Regions from separate parts of the Neobacillus sp. B24 genome, predicted to be linked through region 4. Evidence: predicted binding sites of a transcription regulator. Region 4 holds the regulator's gene; each other region holds the start of a gene.

Region 1 (4,219 bases), 1.4 Mb from region 4:
GGGACAAAACTTAACAATACGAGGTGGATACCATGACTGCGACAATGAAAACTACTCAGTCAATTGAAATAAAAGAATTATTAAAATTTGCTGACCGCAGATTTAAAAGTGAGCGAGGCAGATTTTTATTTCAAGAGGGAATGATTGCGGAAGAGCTTTATGTGATAATGTCGGGAAAGATTCAAATTAGCAAAATCACATCCGATGGTCGGGAGCTTTCGTTAAGAATTTGCGGTGAAAACGATATTTGCGGCGAGCTAACCCTGTTTACTGACAGCCCCAAATATCTATTAAGTGCCAAGATTCTCGAAGAGGGTGAAATTGTCGCGATTAAAAAAGATGTCATCGAGAGTGAAATTTTTCAAAACAGTAAGCTGGCGTTTGAATTCATGAAGTGGATGAGTGACCACTTCCGTAAAACACAGACAAAGTTCCGCGATCTTGTCCTTAATGGTAAACGCGGGGCACTTTTTTCAACTTTAATTAGAATGACGAATAGCTATGGTGTAGAAAAAAGTGAGGGAATCTTGATTGATTTGCCTTTGACCAATCAAGAGCTAGCAAACTTTTGCGGTACGTCCCGCGAAAGCACTAACCGGATTCTAAGTGAATTAAAGCGTGACAATATTATTTCAATGAAACGCGGCAAAATCACGATTCTGGATTTACAATATTTAAAAGATGAAATTGGCTGTGAAAATTGTTCAGCTATTTATTGCAATATTGAGTAGGACGGGGTCTCCCCCGTCTTTTATTTTTGGCGGGCAGCTGGATTCCGGCTGCCCTCTTTGTTATTGTTGTTCCTGTTTTTCTCTCATTGCCTTTGGAATATAAACACAGAATGGTTCGCTTTCCAAATAATCACCCGTCATCGCGTAGGCACGCGAACGTGAGCCCCCGCACACATTACGGAATTCACATACACCGCATTTTCCCTTGAATCCATCCGGATTACGCAGCGATTTGAAAATAGGTGATTCACGATAAATCTCCGCTAACGGAGTTTCCCGGACATTTCCTGCTTTAACCGGCAGCAGGCCGCTTGGATAGACATCTCCGATATGGGAGATAAACACAAACCCATTGCCGTCATTTACACCTTTAGGCGCACGTCCGAGACCATCAATCGAGCCCGTTAACCCTTTTTCAGTTAATGCGGACAAATAATTGATTTCGTCAGTTTGTGCTTTCGCTTCGCGCATTTTTTGCTGAATAACCACACGGCGGTAATGCATGGCCTCGGTTGTTTTAATGTCAAATGAAACCCGTTTGCTCAAATCATATAACCAGCGCAGTACTTTTTCATGCTCAACAGGTGAAATCATGTCAGTTACCTGACCTCTTCCGGTTGGAACAAGGAAGAATACGCTCCATAGCACACAATTCAAGTCCTCAACCATTTTGGCCATTTCTTCAAGATATTCAACATTGTATCTCGAGATAACGGTGTTGATTTGAATCGGCATATCCAATTCATGCAAAAATTTGATTCTTTCCACTGTCAGATCAAACGATCCCGCAGTACCACGGAAATGGTCATGCACCTCGGCTGTTGGCCCATCGATACTGAATGCCCAGCGGGAAAGGCCGACCTCTTTCGCCTTGCGCATGGCATCAATTGTTACATTTGGGGTTGCACTTGGGGTCATGGACACACGCACCCCTTTTGAGACCGCATATTTGGCAAGGTCAAAAATATCCTGCCTCATCAACGGGTCCCCACCGGTAAAAACAAGCATCGGATTATTCATATCATATATTTGATCAATTAAATGTTTACCTTCTTCAAAGGATAATTCCCTCGGGTCTCTTGCATACTGAGCATCGGCACGGCAATGCAGACACTTTAACTGACAGGCACGAGTAAGTTCCCATATCACAATAAACGGATCTTTATTAAAATCTCGGCTAAAATCCATCAGAAACGCCTCCTAAAACGATTATCTCAATCCCAATAGCCTAATTACCTAGTATTATAAAGGTGTTTATGTTGGAATAAAGTGAACTTCCTCACAACCTTGGGAATAGATATGGACGTTTTGTGGACAAAAAAAACAGCAAGAAAACTCCTGCTGTTTTTAAGAAATCGTAATTACTTCATATTTTGCGGCAAGATCAATAAAATCACCCATGCCGCTTATTTTTCCAACGGTTAGTTTTTCACTAACACCATAGTGATCGGCACAGGTTTTGCACGCTAAAATATCAACACCTTTTTCTTCCAGTTCCTTCAGATGGACAGAAATTAACGACTGCTCAGTCATGGTTAATACTCCACTGTTCATACAAAAAACAGCTGCCGGCAATTCCTCACGTTGTTTTAAAATCGTGAAAAATGTCTCGAGAACATTTTCCCCGAGTTCTTGGTCTCCTCTGCCTAGCTCGGTTGAACTTACCAAAATCACTTTATTTTTCATTATGCCCCAGCCCCCTTAACGGATGCCTAATGCAATTTTAGCATAGCGGGACATCATATCTTTATGCCAAGGCGGATTCCAAACGATATTAACATCAGTATCCTTAATTTCCGGGATATCAGCCAAGGCTCGCTTAACTTGATCCACAATGGTTCCAGCAAGTGGACAGCCCATCGCAGTTAATGTCATTGTGACGGTTACTATTCCCTCTTCATCCATATCAACATCATATACTAAGCCCAAATTAACAATATCTACCCCAAGTTCTGGGTCAATAACAAGCTCCAATGCGCCCATTATATTTTCTTTTAATTCTTCATTCATGTCAGTTTCACTCCCAAACAGGTTTATTGTTACCATTATAACAAAAGGAATTTCGAAAACCAGTATATCGCTTTTTAAAGCCAAATGAAGTGAATTTTTTTACAGTTTTCATATTAATTGTTAACATATTGATAATAAAAGTAATTCGCCAATGATTTTTATTGCTTCTACCTTCGGGAATATCAACTAAAGAGAGGGTTACTATGACAGAGAGACATTTAATTGCCTTGGATTTGGATGGAACACTATTAAAGGACGACAAGACAATTTCTGCAAAAAACAAGGACATGCTAAAAAAAGCAAAAGAACAAGGCCATATTGTTATGATTGCAACCGGAAGACCATACCGTTCCAGCGAAATGTACTACCGTGAATTGGAACTGGATACCCCGATTGTCAACTTTAACGGTGCATTCACCCATCACCCAAGGAACCCCAATTGGGGATATTTTCATGAGCCGCTGGATGTCAATGTCGCTAAAGACATTGTCGAGGCATGCAGGAGCTTTCAATTTCATAATATTATTGCTGAAGTGATCGATGATGTGTACTTCCATTATCATGACCAGAAGCTGTTGGATATTTTCAGTTTCGGGAATCCAAAAATTACCACAGGTGATCTGAGCAATTATTTGAAGGATTCACCTACCAGTATGCTTATTCATACTGAAGAAGACCAATTAAAGAAAATTCGCGATCATCTGTCAGAGGTCCATGCTGAAGTCATTGATCAGCGCAGTTGGGCGGCACCATGGCATGTTATTGAAATCATTAAGGCTGGATTAAATAAAGCCGTCGGTTTAAAAAAGGCGGCAGATTATTACGGCATCCCTAAGGAACGGGTCATAGCCTTCGGTGACGAGGACAATGATTTAGAAATGCTCGAATATGCCGGCCATGGAATTGCGATGGGGAATGGTATTGACCAGGTTAAAAATATTGCCAATGACGTCACCCTCACAAATGAAGAAGACGGCGTCGGTGCCTATTTGGCGGATTTGTTAAAATTATAAAGCGGAAGCGCCTTGACCAGGCGCTCCTCCTATAAGCTATCGCTTTTAGTGGTGCGATGATTATGCTGCCGAAGTTTTTCCTTATGTAGCTAGGCAGTAGTTAAAATTAAGGTTTAAAATTTGTCCATAGTTTACCTAAATCAACCCTTCAGAGATAGAGCATACTAGAGGATGAAGCAGCCAAGCTGTTTCAAATAGAGCTTTCTAGCATATTGGAGGGATTGTAATGGGTAAAAACAGATCTAGACGCTTTGTCCAGCAAGGAAAGGATTCGGTCAACAAGCACGCAGAACGGATCCCTTATCACATGACCTACGCTGAGGCGGAAGCTCAGAAGATGGCCAATGTACAAGACTCCTCGCTTGGAGGAATTTAACGATGGGTAACCGTTTATTCCAGGAAGCACGCAGATTTGTTGAATCGGCAGCTGCTGCCGGCCCAGAAGACCGCGAAATGGCCGTGGCA
Region 2 (4,219 bases), 130 kb from region 4:
TTATAATATTTATCTTGAACTTCCTCGTTCTGAATCGCTTCATTCCATGGCTCAATGTATTTCTTCAAGGTTTGGTCCATGCGTTCGTTCAATGCTTTCCGAGTTTCATCGTTTGCCAGCAGATCTTGTACATGTTCCAGGCCAACACGTTCCAGCCACTTGGAGGTACGCTCCAGATAATTGGCTGTTTCACGATAGTACTGTAGATAAGCACCGGTTATTTCCATGACCTCTTCCTCCGTTTTCACGGTACATAACAGGTCTCCTGCCCGGAGGTCGACCCCGCCATTACCTCCGGCGTAGATTTCCCAACCGCCATCGATGCCGACAAAACCAATATCTTTAATGCCTGATTCAGAGCAGTTTCTTGGACAAGCCGATACACCCATTTTCACTTTATGCGGCGTATCGAGTCGCTCAAATTTCTTCTCAAGCTGAATTCCCAGTGCCATTGAGTCTTGGGTACCATAGCGGCAGAACTGGGCGCCGACACAGGTTTTTACAGTGCGCAGTGTTTTTCCGTAGGCATAACCAGATGGCATATTCAGCTCTTCCCAGATAGCTGGGAGATCTTCTTTTTTAATTCCAAACAAGCCAATCCGCTGACCGCCAGTTAATTTTACTAATGGAACATTGTATTTTTCAGCTGCTTTGGCAATTTTAATTAAATCCTGCGGTGTTGTCACGCCACCGTACATTCTTGGTACAACAGAATAGGTTCCGTCCTTCTGGATGTTGGCATGCATTTTTTCATTTACCAGTCGAGAATCGCGGTCATCCTTGTACCCATCCATGTAAATCATGCCAAGATAGTAGTTTATGGCTGGACGGCATTTGGAGCAGCCTTCCTCATTGTTCCACTGAAGAACATTCATGACTTCCTTCACAGTGGTTAAGCCTTTGGCTTTGATTTCTTCAACCAGTTCTTCACGGCTTAACGTTGTACAGCCGCAAATGCTTGTTTTTTGTGCCGCATTTTCGTCAAATTGATCGCCTAGTGTATGGGCAAGGATGCTGGCAACCATTGGTTTACAGCGTCCGCAAGAGCGGCCCGCGTTCGTGCAATGGCTGACTTGATCAAGAGTTGTCAGACCTTGCGCTTGAATGGCGTCTACAATCGCACCTTTGGTTACTCCGTTACAGCCGCACACAAGTTCATCATTTGGCATCGAGGCAATATCGTCACTGCCGGCTTCACCAGTGCACTCTGATTGAAAAATTGAAACGTTGGTCATGCCCGCAATGTCCTCTTTTTTCGTCAGCATGCGGTACAACTTTGTGCTGTCCTTTGTATCTCCATACATCACGATTCCAACAATATTGTTATTTCTGATTAAGACCCGTTTATAAACACGATCATAGTCGTTGTACGCCATAATCGATTGTGTCGTGCCGTCTTCTAAAATTTCTCCTGCCGAGAATAAATCAACTCCGGCTACTTTTAACTGGGTTCCAGTAACAGAGCCTTGGTATGGTTCTGTTGCAATGCCGCAAATGTGACCGGCAAGCACCTTCCCTTGTTCATACAACGGCGCCACTAATCCATAGACGATTTCTCTATGTTCTGCGCATTCGCCGACAGCGTAAATATGCGGTACACTCGTTTCCATAAAATCGTTGACTACAATACCGCGATTAACAAAGATGCCGCTGTCTTTGGCTACTTGTGTGTTAGATTTAATACCAATCGCCATGACAACAAGGTCGGCTTCTACTTCAGAACCATCTTTAAAGCGGAGACCAGTGACCCGTTCGTCCCCTAGAATTTCGACCGTTTCTTTTTCCATTAAAAAGTTCATGCCCTGTGATTCGAGCTCTGCCTTTAGCATAGAGGCTGCAATCTGGTCTAATTGACGTTCCATGAGAATTGGCATAAGGTGAACAACGTCAACCTTCATACCAAGGTTGAGCAGGCCTCGTGCCGCTTCAAGACCGAGCAGACCGCCGCCAATGACCACAGCCTTTTTGTATTGATCCGCAGACTTGATCATCATTTCACAATCGTTTATATCACGAAACCCGGTTACGCCTTGTTTGTCCGCCCCTGGAATTGGCAGAATAAAAGATTTGGAACCTGTTGCAATTATTAATTCGTCATACTGTACTTCACGGCCTTTGTCACTGATGACACGTTTGTTAGTATGGTCAACTTTGACAATGGCTTCTCCGGTATATAGTTGAATATGATTCTCTTGATACCATGCAAGCGGGTTGATAATAATTTCTTCAAAGCTCGTGTCACCCTGAAGGATATTTGATAGCTTAATTCGGTTATAGTTTGGACGTGGTTCTTCTCCAAAAATGGTAATTTGAAATTCTTCTGGCGCTTGCTTTAAAATTTCCTCGATTGTTCTGACCCCAGCCATTCCATTACCAATCATAACTAGTTTTTTCATTATGGATCGCTCCTATATGGTTACTTGATAGTTTTCAATTTAAATAAGGTTTTCTCTATAAATACATTGTAAATCCATGACCCATTTATGATTGTGAAGTTCATCACAATACAGCGTCTTCTGTGAATTGTTTCACATAATTGTCATAAACCGTTTATAAAAGACAATTTTGTGCTAGCAGGATGTGATTTTGTCTTTTAGAGGGTGCCTATTAGACAGTTTCATGGTTGGGCTGGGTTAATCTGTCTTTTAGAAGGCTTCTATTAGACATTTTTACCTTTACCTGTATGATTTTTGTCTAATAGAGGCTCGCTATTAGACACTTTCACTTCCCCCGTCTATAGTTCTGTCTTTTAAAATAGCGATGAAGGACAGTTTCTACCTGCCCTCGCTCGATTATGTCCTTCATACACCCGATGAAGGACAGTTTCAACCCACACCCGCTGGATTTTGTCCTTCATAACAAAAAAAAACCCTCCCCACATAAGTGAGAAGAGGTTTTTCACCAAACATTAAATTAATACATTTCAGATGTTGTTTTTGCTTGCATATGCAGCAATAGGTAATCTGGTCCGCCGGCTTTGGAGTCGGTTCCAGACATGTTGAAGCCGCCGAATGGCTGGTAGCCGACAATTGCTCCCGTACAGGAACGGTTGAAATAGAGGTTTCCAACATGGAAGTCTTCACGTGCCTGCTCAAGATGAGCACGGTTTTTAGTGATAACTGCACCTGTTAGACCATACTCAGTATTGTTCGCAATTTCAATTGCTTCGGTGAAATCTTTTGCTTTTGTAAAACCAACAACTGGACCAAAGATTTCTTCCTGCATAATACGTGCCGTTGGAGATAAATCGGCAATGACAGTTGGCTTAATGAAATAGCCTTTTGAATTATCACCCTCGCCGCCAGCCATTAAACGGCCTTCACCTTTACCGATTTCAATGTATTCCATTATTTTCTTGAAAGCATTATTATCGTTAACTGGGCCCATGAATGTTCCCTGGTCGGTTGGATCCCCTACTGTTAATTGGTTCGTCAATTCGACAACACGGTTCAAGACTTGATCATAAACTGACTCAACGACAACTGCGCGGGAGCATGCAGAACATTTTTGTCCGGAGAAGCCAAAAGCACCGGCAACGATTGATTGTGCTGCCAATTCTAAGTCTGCCTCAGAGTCAACGACAATTGTATCTTTACCGCCCATTTCTGCAATCAGGCGCTTCATCCAAATTTGGCCCGGGTTAATTTTTGAAGAACGTTCGAAAATGCGAAGTCCGACATCACGAGAGCCTGTGAAGCTAATGAACCGAGTATCTTTATGGTCAACTAAGTAGTCGCCTACTTCTGCACCGCTGCCAGGAACGAAGTTCAACACGCCTTTCGGAAGGCCTGCTTCCTCCATTACCTCAACAAATTTAGCTGCAATAATTGGAGTTGTGGAAGCTGGTTTTAATAATACTGTATTACCACTTACAATCGCAGCAACCGTTGTTCCGGCCATGATCGCGAATGGGAAATTCCATGGCGAAATGATGATGCCCACTCCAAGTGGAATATAGTTATAACGGTTGAACTCATTAGGACGGCTTTGAACTGGAACTCCATCCTTTAGAGCAAGCATTTGGCGTCCATAATATTCAAGGAAGTCGATTCCTTCAGCTGTATCGGCATCTGCCTCTCTCCAAGGCTTGCCGGCTTCTTTGGTCATAAGAGCAGAGAACTCATGCTTACGGCGGCGGATGATAGTTGCAGCTTTGAACAGCACATCAGCGCGAACCTCCGGCTTTGTCTTTTTCCAAGTTTTAAATGCCTCGACAGCA
Region 3 (4,219 bases), 1.8 Mb from region 4:
AAACAGCATTGCCCCAAAGAAGAATAGCCAGAAGCTTAATGCATTTAATCTTGGGAATGCTACATCTCGAGCACCAATTTGCAGTGGGATAAGATAGTTCATAAAGGCAAAGATAAAAGGCATTGCCATGAACATGACCATGATAACCCCGTGTGTGGAGAACACTTCATTGTAATGCTGGGCATCAAGCAATTTATTATCTGGTACAGACAGCTGGGCACGCAGCATGATGGCGTCCACACCGCCCCGGAATAACATAATTAAGGCAGAGATTAAATACATAATCCCAATTCGTTTATGGTCAACAGTTGTTAACCATTCACGCCATAGGTAGCCCCATTTTTTAAAATAGGTCAAGCCTGCAATAATTGCCACTACCGTCAGACCAATTGCAACCATCGAAGCATAGATTGCAAGACTTGGATTCGGTATGGCAAATCGTTCGAAGAATTCCATCCTTGATAAACTCCTTTCAGAGATTACTATTTTTCCGTTCATGTGTTTATCGTTTTATTACAAAGCGATTAATGGCCAGACATATCCATGTCCATATCCATGTGTGAATCATCATGGCCTTCTTCCTGTTCCGGAGATTCGGAGTGATTGTGTTCCGGAGGAGGATTAAAGCCTAAATGGGTACCGGTAAAGGTCATCTGTCCAAGATGTCCAGGTTTCAGTAAATCATTAAATTGGGCTTCCGTTAATGGCTTTGCCGTTTTTCTAACATCTTTTACCCATTCGTCAAAATCATCTTGAGACATAGCGGTTACGTTAAACGTATTTTCTGCAGTCCCTTTCCCACTGAAGTTTGCGTTACGACCCATCATTTCGCCTGGTTGATCCGCAGCTAAGTGCAGTGTGGTTACCATATTGGACATGGCATACTTTTGTCCGCCCAGCTGAGGAATCCAAAAGCTAGTTATTGGTCCATAAGAATATAGCTTAAATTCTACTGGACGATCGGTTGGAATGTATAAATAATTGACCGTTTCAATATCTTGCTCCGGATAACTAAAATGCCATTTCCAGTTGGATGAGGAGGCGTAGATCACTAATGCTTCTTTATCCTGATACTTCTGTGGTTTGGCTTCGACAATGTAGTTACTTTGCACAGAGACAAACGAAAAGTAAGTGACAATGATAACCGGAATTCCGACACAAATAAGTTCAACCCATTTATTTCCTTCAATGTGTGGCGGTTCATAATCCGGACTTTGTTTTGAAGCGCGGTATTTAATCAATACATAAATTAAAATCGCAAAAACAACGACTACAATAAATGACATTATGCCAATTGATAACATAATGTCACGGGCTTGCCTTTCAGCCTGCGGCCCTTTTGGATCCAGAACCATTAGCGGTTCGCAACCTGTAAGCACGGTGACAATAGAGAAAATTAGCATTAATATTGCCGGTTTTACCTTCATGCTAGTACCCCTTTCTTTATTTAAAAAAGTTCCTTTTGTTAGAAATTTTTTTGTTTGTGATTTAAATCACATCTTCATTGCTATATTAATATCAAACTACTTTAAATAACACCCTTTTCAAAGATATGTCACTAAATGTTCATAAAAGGTTCGACATTTTGTAAAAAAGGGTGCTTTTCTTTTGCATTTTTGACGGGGAATTATTTTTAACGATAAAATCATAGCGGTAATACTTTCCAAGAATAATAACAGAAACCGGAGGGGTAATAAGATCAATCACCTCTTCGCGATAATGTTCAAATTGTGTTTGGCTATGGTACCCAAAATCTATCGAACCACGAACAGGTTACTGACTTTTCCAATAAAATGAGATTACTAAGAGACATTCAATTTGGAGTGGTTTTTTTGGGTGCAAGCAATGGAAGGGAATTTGTGGAGCGGATCCATCAATTGAATACGGAAATATGGTTTAATGGGAAAAGGATTGAAGGTGAATTATCCAAGCATCCTGCATTCAAAGGGCTTATTGCCACAAAGGCTTCCCTTTACGATTTACAGTTCAGACCTGAGTTAAAAGATCATATGACCTATTCTTCAGAACTAACTGGGGAACCAATTGGTGTTTCATATCTGCAGCCAAAAACGGTGAATGATTTAAAAAGACGGAGAACAGGAAGTGAAATTTGGGCAAGGCATACGAATGGGATGTTGTGCAGAAGTCCTGATTATATGAACAGTGTTATTATGGCTTTGGCTTCTTCCTCGTCCGTATTGGAAGGCAGAGAAAATTGTTTTCCGGAAAACATTCAAGCTTTATATGAACGGGCAAAAAACAACGACCTTTGTTTCACCCACACTTTTATTACCCCGCAAGTCAATCGGTCCTTAATTAATCTAACTAGTTCACAGGAACCGATAGCGGCAAAGGTGGTAGAAAGAACGGAAGATGGCCTGATTATTAAAGGGGCGCGTTTGCTGGCCACACAAGGCGGAGTGACGGACGAGGTCCTGGTATATTCCGCGGGTGGAATAATGGATGAGGATGAAGCATTTGCGTTTTCCATTCCTTCTGATACAAAAGGTCTGAAATTTATTTGCCGCGAGTCTTTTGTAGGTGGGGAGTCGTCCTTTGATTATCCACTAAGTTCACGCTTTGAGGAAATGGATACTATTATCGTCTTTGATCATGTGCTTGTACCATGGGAGCGGGTCTTTTTCTATGATAATCTTGATGCTGCAAGAGATTTCCTTCAGCTTAGTTCGTTCCATCATCATGCCACACATCAAGTGATTACGAGACAAATTGTCAAAACAGAATTTTTGCTCGGCCTTACAGACATGCTTGCAAAAACCATTAATGTTTGTGGTTACCAGCACATTCAAGAAAAACTAGCGGAAATCATTATTGGACTTGAATCGATGAAAGCTCTGTTAGCAAAATCAGAGATAGATGGAGAATTGGATGAGTGGGGATATATGCGGCCAAGTATTGTCCCACTAAAGACAGCCAGCAACCTGTTTCCAAAAATTTATCCGCGCTTCGTCGAGATCATTCAGTTAATCGGTGCGAGCGGGATGGTAACATTGCCGAAGGAATGTGATTTTGATTCCCCGATTAAACAGGACCTAAATCAATATTTGCAAGGGACCCATACAAATGCTGAAGACCGTGTTAAGCTATTTCGATTGGCCTGGGATTTAACGATGAGCCCGTTCGGTACCAGGCAGACTCAATACGAGCGCTATTTCTTTGGAGACCCTGTCAGACTGGCCAGCCTTTTATACAATAGCTACCCAACGGATGAGTATCGAGACCGTATTACTGACTTTTTATCTCTATCCAAAAAAAGCGATCAAAATTGATCGCTTTTTCTAAAGATATTAATAGGTTAAGGCGCTTACCTATTGATTCGTCCCCAAAAAAGAAAGCACGCAATTTCCGGCGTGCCCTTTGTTACTGCATTTGTAATTTTGATAGAAAAGGTCTCCCATTCTCCCAAATAACACTAACGGGAAGACCAAAGAATTGTGAAAGCTGTTCTCCGGATAACATTTGATTTGTTTCACCTGCTGCAAAGACCTGACCATTTTTTAATAACAAGGTTTTATTGAATATAGGCAATATCTCTTCCACGTGATGGGTAACGTAAATGATGGTTGGGGCCTCAGATTTCTTTCCAATCGTCGTAATTGATTCGAGCAAATTTTCACGTGCGATAAAATCAAGTCCGTTTGTCGGTTCATCTAAAATGAGTAGAGAAGGCGCGGACATTAACGCACGGGCAATTAACACCCGCTGTTTTTCCCCTTGGGATAACGTTTCATAGTTTCGGTTGGCGTACTCAAGACAACCAAAATCCTCCAAGAGAGTAACCGCTTTTTCTCTGATTTGATCAGTAGGTGTCTCATAGAGTCCAATCGAAGCAAAAGCCCCGCTTAACACCACTTCAAAGGCATTATCACCTCGATGAAATTTTTCCTGGAGAGATGATGAAACAAAGCCAATCTGCTTCCGCAGCTTTTCCCCAAGATAGGTTTTACCGAACTCCATTCCCAGGACGTTGATCCTTCCTTTTGTTGGGAAATAGTATGCATTTAATAGATTTAAAATGGCTGTTTTTCCCGAACCGTTTAATCCAAATAGCACCCAGTGCTCCCCTTTGTTTATTTGCCAATTCACCTCTTTTAATATCCACTTTCCATCTCTTACGAATGAAACATCCCCTAGTTGTAAGATCATTTTTATTCTCCTCTACCAACTATTCTAATAAATAAAATAGTATCAAAGTTTT
Region 4 (4,219 bases):
CAGGACATTGGCAGGCAAATCAGAACCACCCTGAATCTCGGTCATAAACTGGGCGCCAATCGCAAATTCTCCGTTCACCCCCTCTTTTGTATGCATTAAAACATCATACAGTTCAGGGCAGGCTTCGTCCCGGAACTGATCCAAAAGCGCCACCAATCCATGTGTACACGTTAACGGACAGGTTACACCAGCTTCACCCAATTGATGGATCAACATTCTTTTCAAAAAGCTTTCCCAAGCGGGCATTTTGCTAGAAAAAAGCCCTTCTCCAAAGATTTCGGATTCCAATTGGTGAACTTCCTGCGGCCGGACAATTCGGTCAATACGATGATTAAACGCATCATAATGGAGCATGTACGGACGCACCTCAGGGCGTGCGATCCGCTCAGCTAACCTGTTCCATTTAGAAGAAGCAGTAGGAGAAAATGCCAGGAGCTTTTCGTGAATTTCCTTAAACCTGCCGCCGAGAAATTTTTCTGCGGCCTTTTGCAAAAAAGGTTCATCACGATACCAATCAAGATTGTCACGCTTTTCGAGAAATTCATCAAAGCTGTAAGAGTTTTCTCCTCTTGTTTCAGATTCTTGGGAAACGAGTTTCATAGAATGGTCACCCTCCACAACAATTATTCGTAATTTTCAAATTAATTGTAAATGTAAGGATATGGAAACGTCAAATAGAAGCAGGCAACAAAAAAGGTCTGACAAAGTCAGACCTATCTATAGACAATTATCGATGTGCCCTGCGAAAGCGATATTGGGTCCACTGGTAATGAATAAAACAACCGATACAAAAACCAAGAATCGCAACAGTTGCCGCTGCTGCTACCATAATCGTAAATATATACCCGATTGCATTCCAGCCCAATAAAAAGCCGGCAAATCCGAAGGTAAGGCAGGATACAGCAATTTTTTGATTAAATTGCTGCTGCTCCCAATCTTCGGGAATATATTCCTTAGGGTCTTTTCTTAAAAATAATTTTGCAACTTGCATAACCGGATTGTATCCGAATAATAGTCCTGAAAGTCCAGCCAACAATGGGATTAATAAGATCCATTCCTGACCTGATACCCATGTTAGAATCACACTTACTACAATCGTCAACTGATTTGCTTTGACAAGCGGTCGAGGGATTGAACGAACTGAATTTTCTACTCCCACTTTAATTCCAACCTTTCATATTGGATTTATATACTATATTATCCCGTTTTCATCATTTTGTATAGTAAAATAAAACAAAAAGGGCTTTTCACCTATTTTGTGAAAAACCCTTAAAACAGTTATTCTTCTATCTCTTCATCATTTGGATAATGCTTTAAAAAGTAAACGAGTGATTGCAGTTCAACCGCCAAGTCAATATGATGAACACGGATACCTGGTGGAACGTTTAACCGTGCCGGCGTAAAATTTAATATCCCTTTTACATTGGATTTGACAATCTGGTCAGTAATTTGCTGGGCAACAGGAGCTGGAACCGTAAGGATAACTACTGGAATATTTTCTTCAAGTAAACGCTGCTCCAAATCAGCCATATCATAAATCGGAACATCACCGATGGACGTGCCGATTTTCCCCGGATCCACATCAAACGCACACTCAATTTTGGTATTATTATTTTTCAAAAAATTATAGTGTAAAAAGGCAGTGCCGAGATTACCGACCCCAATCAACGCCACCTTAGTCAATTCGTCCTGATCTAGCGTTTTACTAAAAAAGCTTAACAGGTAATTCACATTGTATCCGTAGCCCTTTTTCCCAAGCGCACCAAAGTAGGAAAAATCACGGCGGATTGTTGCTGAATCGACCTTTACCGCTTCACTTAACTCCGCTGAGGACACACGCTGCTTCCCGGAAGAATGCAAGTTCTTCAAAAATCGATAATACAAAGGCAGCCGTTTTGCCGTGGCCTGCGGTATTTTCGTTGTTTCGTTAGCCATACTCCTACCCCCCCGCTATATATTTCGTTTAAAATCACCATTTTTGCCGCCTGTTTTTTCAACTAGGAAAGTCGGTCCAATAACCATACCTTTATCCACGGCCTTGCACATATCGTACACAGTTAAAGCGCAAACCGACGCCGCTGTCAGCGCTTCCATTTCAACACCTGTGCTGCCCTTCGTTTTAACCGATGCCTCTATATGTAATGTATACTGTTGCCGCTCGGTCTTTTCCCAAGAGAAAATGACATTCACGCCAGTCAGCGGAATCGGATGGCACATCGGAATAAGATCCCAAGTCTTTTTTGCAGCCATCACCGCTGCTACTTGAGCCACCGCTAATACATCGCCTTTTTTCATTTCGTGATTCGTTACTTTTTCATAAATCTCATTACTAACAGTTATGCTAGAACGGGCAATAGCGGTGCGTGCCGTTTCCGGCTTGTCACTGACATCGACCATTTTAGCTCTGCCCTCTTCATTAAAATGAGTAAATTCAGCCATAAAATTATTGCCTCCCTTCAAAATGATACAATATTTTCACATAAATGTGTGTGAAACTTTGAACTTTTATTTACAAATTTATGCTAGCCCCGCTTTATTGCCGACTATCAAGGAATACGGTACACTAATTATAGCAATAGAGGTGACAAAAGATGATTTTATTACAGGTTAATCAATTACAAAAATATTATGGTGCTGACCTTATTTTATCCAATATAAAGCTGGAATTACAAACTAGGGACCGGGTAGCCCTCGTCGGACGGAACGGAGCAGGCAAATCAACGCTTTTAAAAATAATTGCCGGTGAACTGGGACATGATGGCGGGGAAATCATCAAACCAAAGGATGTTACCATTGGGTATTTGGCTCAGAATACCGGTCTTGAGTCCAATCTTTCGATTTGGGGTGAAATGCTGACTGTCTTCGAAGGTCTGCTGGATATGGAGAAATCGCTGCGCAGACTTGAGGCACAAATGGCCGACCCTAATATCTTTGAGGATTCAGTAAGGTACGATAGAGTATTAAAAGAATATGACCAGCTTCAAGTGAAATTTAAAGAACAGGGCGGCTATCAATATGAAGCTGATATTCGTTCCGTTCTGCACGGTTTAAATTTCTCTGACCATTCATTAATGATTTCCAGCCTAAGCGGCGGGCAAAAAACTCGTTTGGCATTAGGCAAGCTCCTGTTAACTAAGCCTGATATTTTAATATTGGACGAGCCTACCAACCATCTTGATATTGAAACATTATCCTGGCTGGAACAATATTTGCAGGGCTATGACGGCGCAATTTTGATCGTATCCCACGACCGTTATTTTTTGGATAAAGTAGTTACCCAGGTTTATGAAGTTTCACGCAAACAAATACAACGTTTTCCTGGTAACTATAGCTCTTATCTTGATCAAAAGGCCGCCAATTATGAACGTGATATGAAGCTTTACGAAAAGCAGCAGGAAGAGGTTGCTGCATTAAAGGATTTCATTCAGAGAAACATAGCGCGCGCCACAACAACGAAGCGGGCGCAAAGCCGGCGGAAGAAGCTTGAAAAAATGGACATAATGGACAGGCCGCTAGGCGATGAAAAATCAGCCTCTTTCTCGTTTGAAATAGAGCGGCAAAGCGGCAATGATGTGTTAACAGTTGATTCGCTTGCCGTCGGTTATGAAGGCGAAAAGGTGTCTGAAGGCATTTCTTTTCGTGTCTTTAGGGGCGACAGCATTGCCCTTGTTGGACCGAACGGCATTGGCAAATCCACCCTGTTAAAAACCATTATCAAAAAGCTGCCGGCGCTGGCCGGAACGATTTTCTACGGAACCAATTTATCCATCGGTTATTACGATCAGGAACAGGCCAATTTGACCTCGAATAAACGGGTGTTGAACGAGCTGTGGGATGAATACCCGCTCAAACCGGAAAAAGAAATTCGTACGGTGCTTGGGAATTTCCTATTTACCGGTGATGATGTTTTGAAGAATGTTTCTTCATTAAGCGGCGGCGAAAAAGCGCGCCTCGCTCTTGCAAAGTTGATGCTTGAAAAAGCAAATGTGCTAATTTTAGATGAGCCAACCAACCACCTTGACTTAGATAGCAAGGAAGTTTTGGAAAATGCATTAATTGATTATCCAGGAACGCTTTTGTTCGTCTCCCATGACCGGTATTTTATTAACCGAATTGCCACGAAGGTATTGGAGTTAAGTCCGGAGGGCAGCACAGAATTCCTTGGCGACTACGATTATTACGTTGAGAAAAAGCTCGAGCAGGAAGAACTGGCTGCATT

The links. Region 4 encodes Rex, which represses fermentation and respiration genes when NADH is low (regulators of the CRP and FNR family bind a similar motif). Its sites were predicted from a motif close to TTGTGAAATATTTCACAA; they were not measured.
Region 1: ACZ43M_RS08495 (TIGR04053 family radical SAM/SPASM domain-containing protein) is a predicted target of Rex. The motif match lies at 1,999-2,016, and genes of this name have one in related genera.
Region 2: nirB (nitrite reductase large subunit NirB) is a predicted target of Rex. The motif match lies at 2,517-2,534, and genes of this name have one in related genera.
Region 3: qoxA (cytochrome aa3 quinol oxidase subunit II) is a predicted target of Rex. The motif match lies at 1,482-1,499, and genes of this name have one in related genera.

What each region holds. Positions count from the first base shown of each region.
Region 1 covers NZ_AP035777.1:1,694,735-1,698,953, reverse strand. Annotated here, with positions in the region: gene ACZ43M_RS08500 (Crp/Fnr family transcriptional regulator) at 33-731, shown strand; gene ACZ43M_RS08495 (TIGR04053 family radical SAM/SPASM domain-containing protein) at 792-1,919, opposite strand; gene ACZ43M_RS08490 (DsrE family protein) at 2,079-2,417, opposite strand; gene ACZ43M_RS08485 (metal-sulfur cluster assembly factor) at 2,433-2,741, opposite strand; gene ACZ43M_RS08480 (Cof-type HAD-IIB family hydrolase) at 2,945-3,754, shown strand; gene ACZ43M_RS08475 (hypothetical protein) at 3,981-4,130, shown strand; gene ACZ43M_RS08470 (DUF3813 domain-containing protein) at 4,133-4,219, shown strand, end outside.
Region 2 covers NZ_AP035777.1:426,498-430,716, reverse strand. Annotated here, with positions in the region: gene nirB (nitrite reductase large subunit NirB) at 1-2,396, opposite strand, end outside; gene pruA (L-glutamate gamma-semialdehyde dehydrogenase) at 2,914-4,219, opposite strand, start outside.
Region 3 covers NZ_AP035777.1:2,083,542-2,087,760, reverse strand. Annotated here, with positions in the region: gene qoxB (cytochrome aa3 quinol oxidase subunit I) at 1-456, opposite strand, end outside; gene qoxA (cytochrome aa3 quinol oxidase subunit II) at 525-1,427, opposite strand; gene hpaB (4-hydroxyphenylacetate 3-monooxygenase, oxygenase component) at 1,833-3,290, shown strand; gene ACZ43M_RS10400 (ABC transporter ATP-binding protein) at 3,382-4,167, opposite strand.
Region 4 covers NZ_AP035777.1:292,638-296,856, reverse strand. Annotated here, with positions in the region: gene ACZ43M_RS01605 (acyl-CoA dehydrogenase family protein) at 1-600, opposite strand, end outside; gene ACZ43M_RS01600 (DUF4395 domain-containing protein) at 728-1,159, opposite strand; gene ACZ43M_RS01595 (redox-sensing transcriptional repressor Rex) at 1,279-1,935, opposite strand; gene moaC (cyclic pyranopterin monophosphate synthase MoaC) at 1,951-2,439, opposite strand; gene ACZ43M_RS01585 (ABC-F family ATP-binding cassette domain-containing protein) at 2,592-4,219, shown strand, end outside.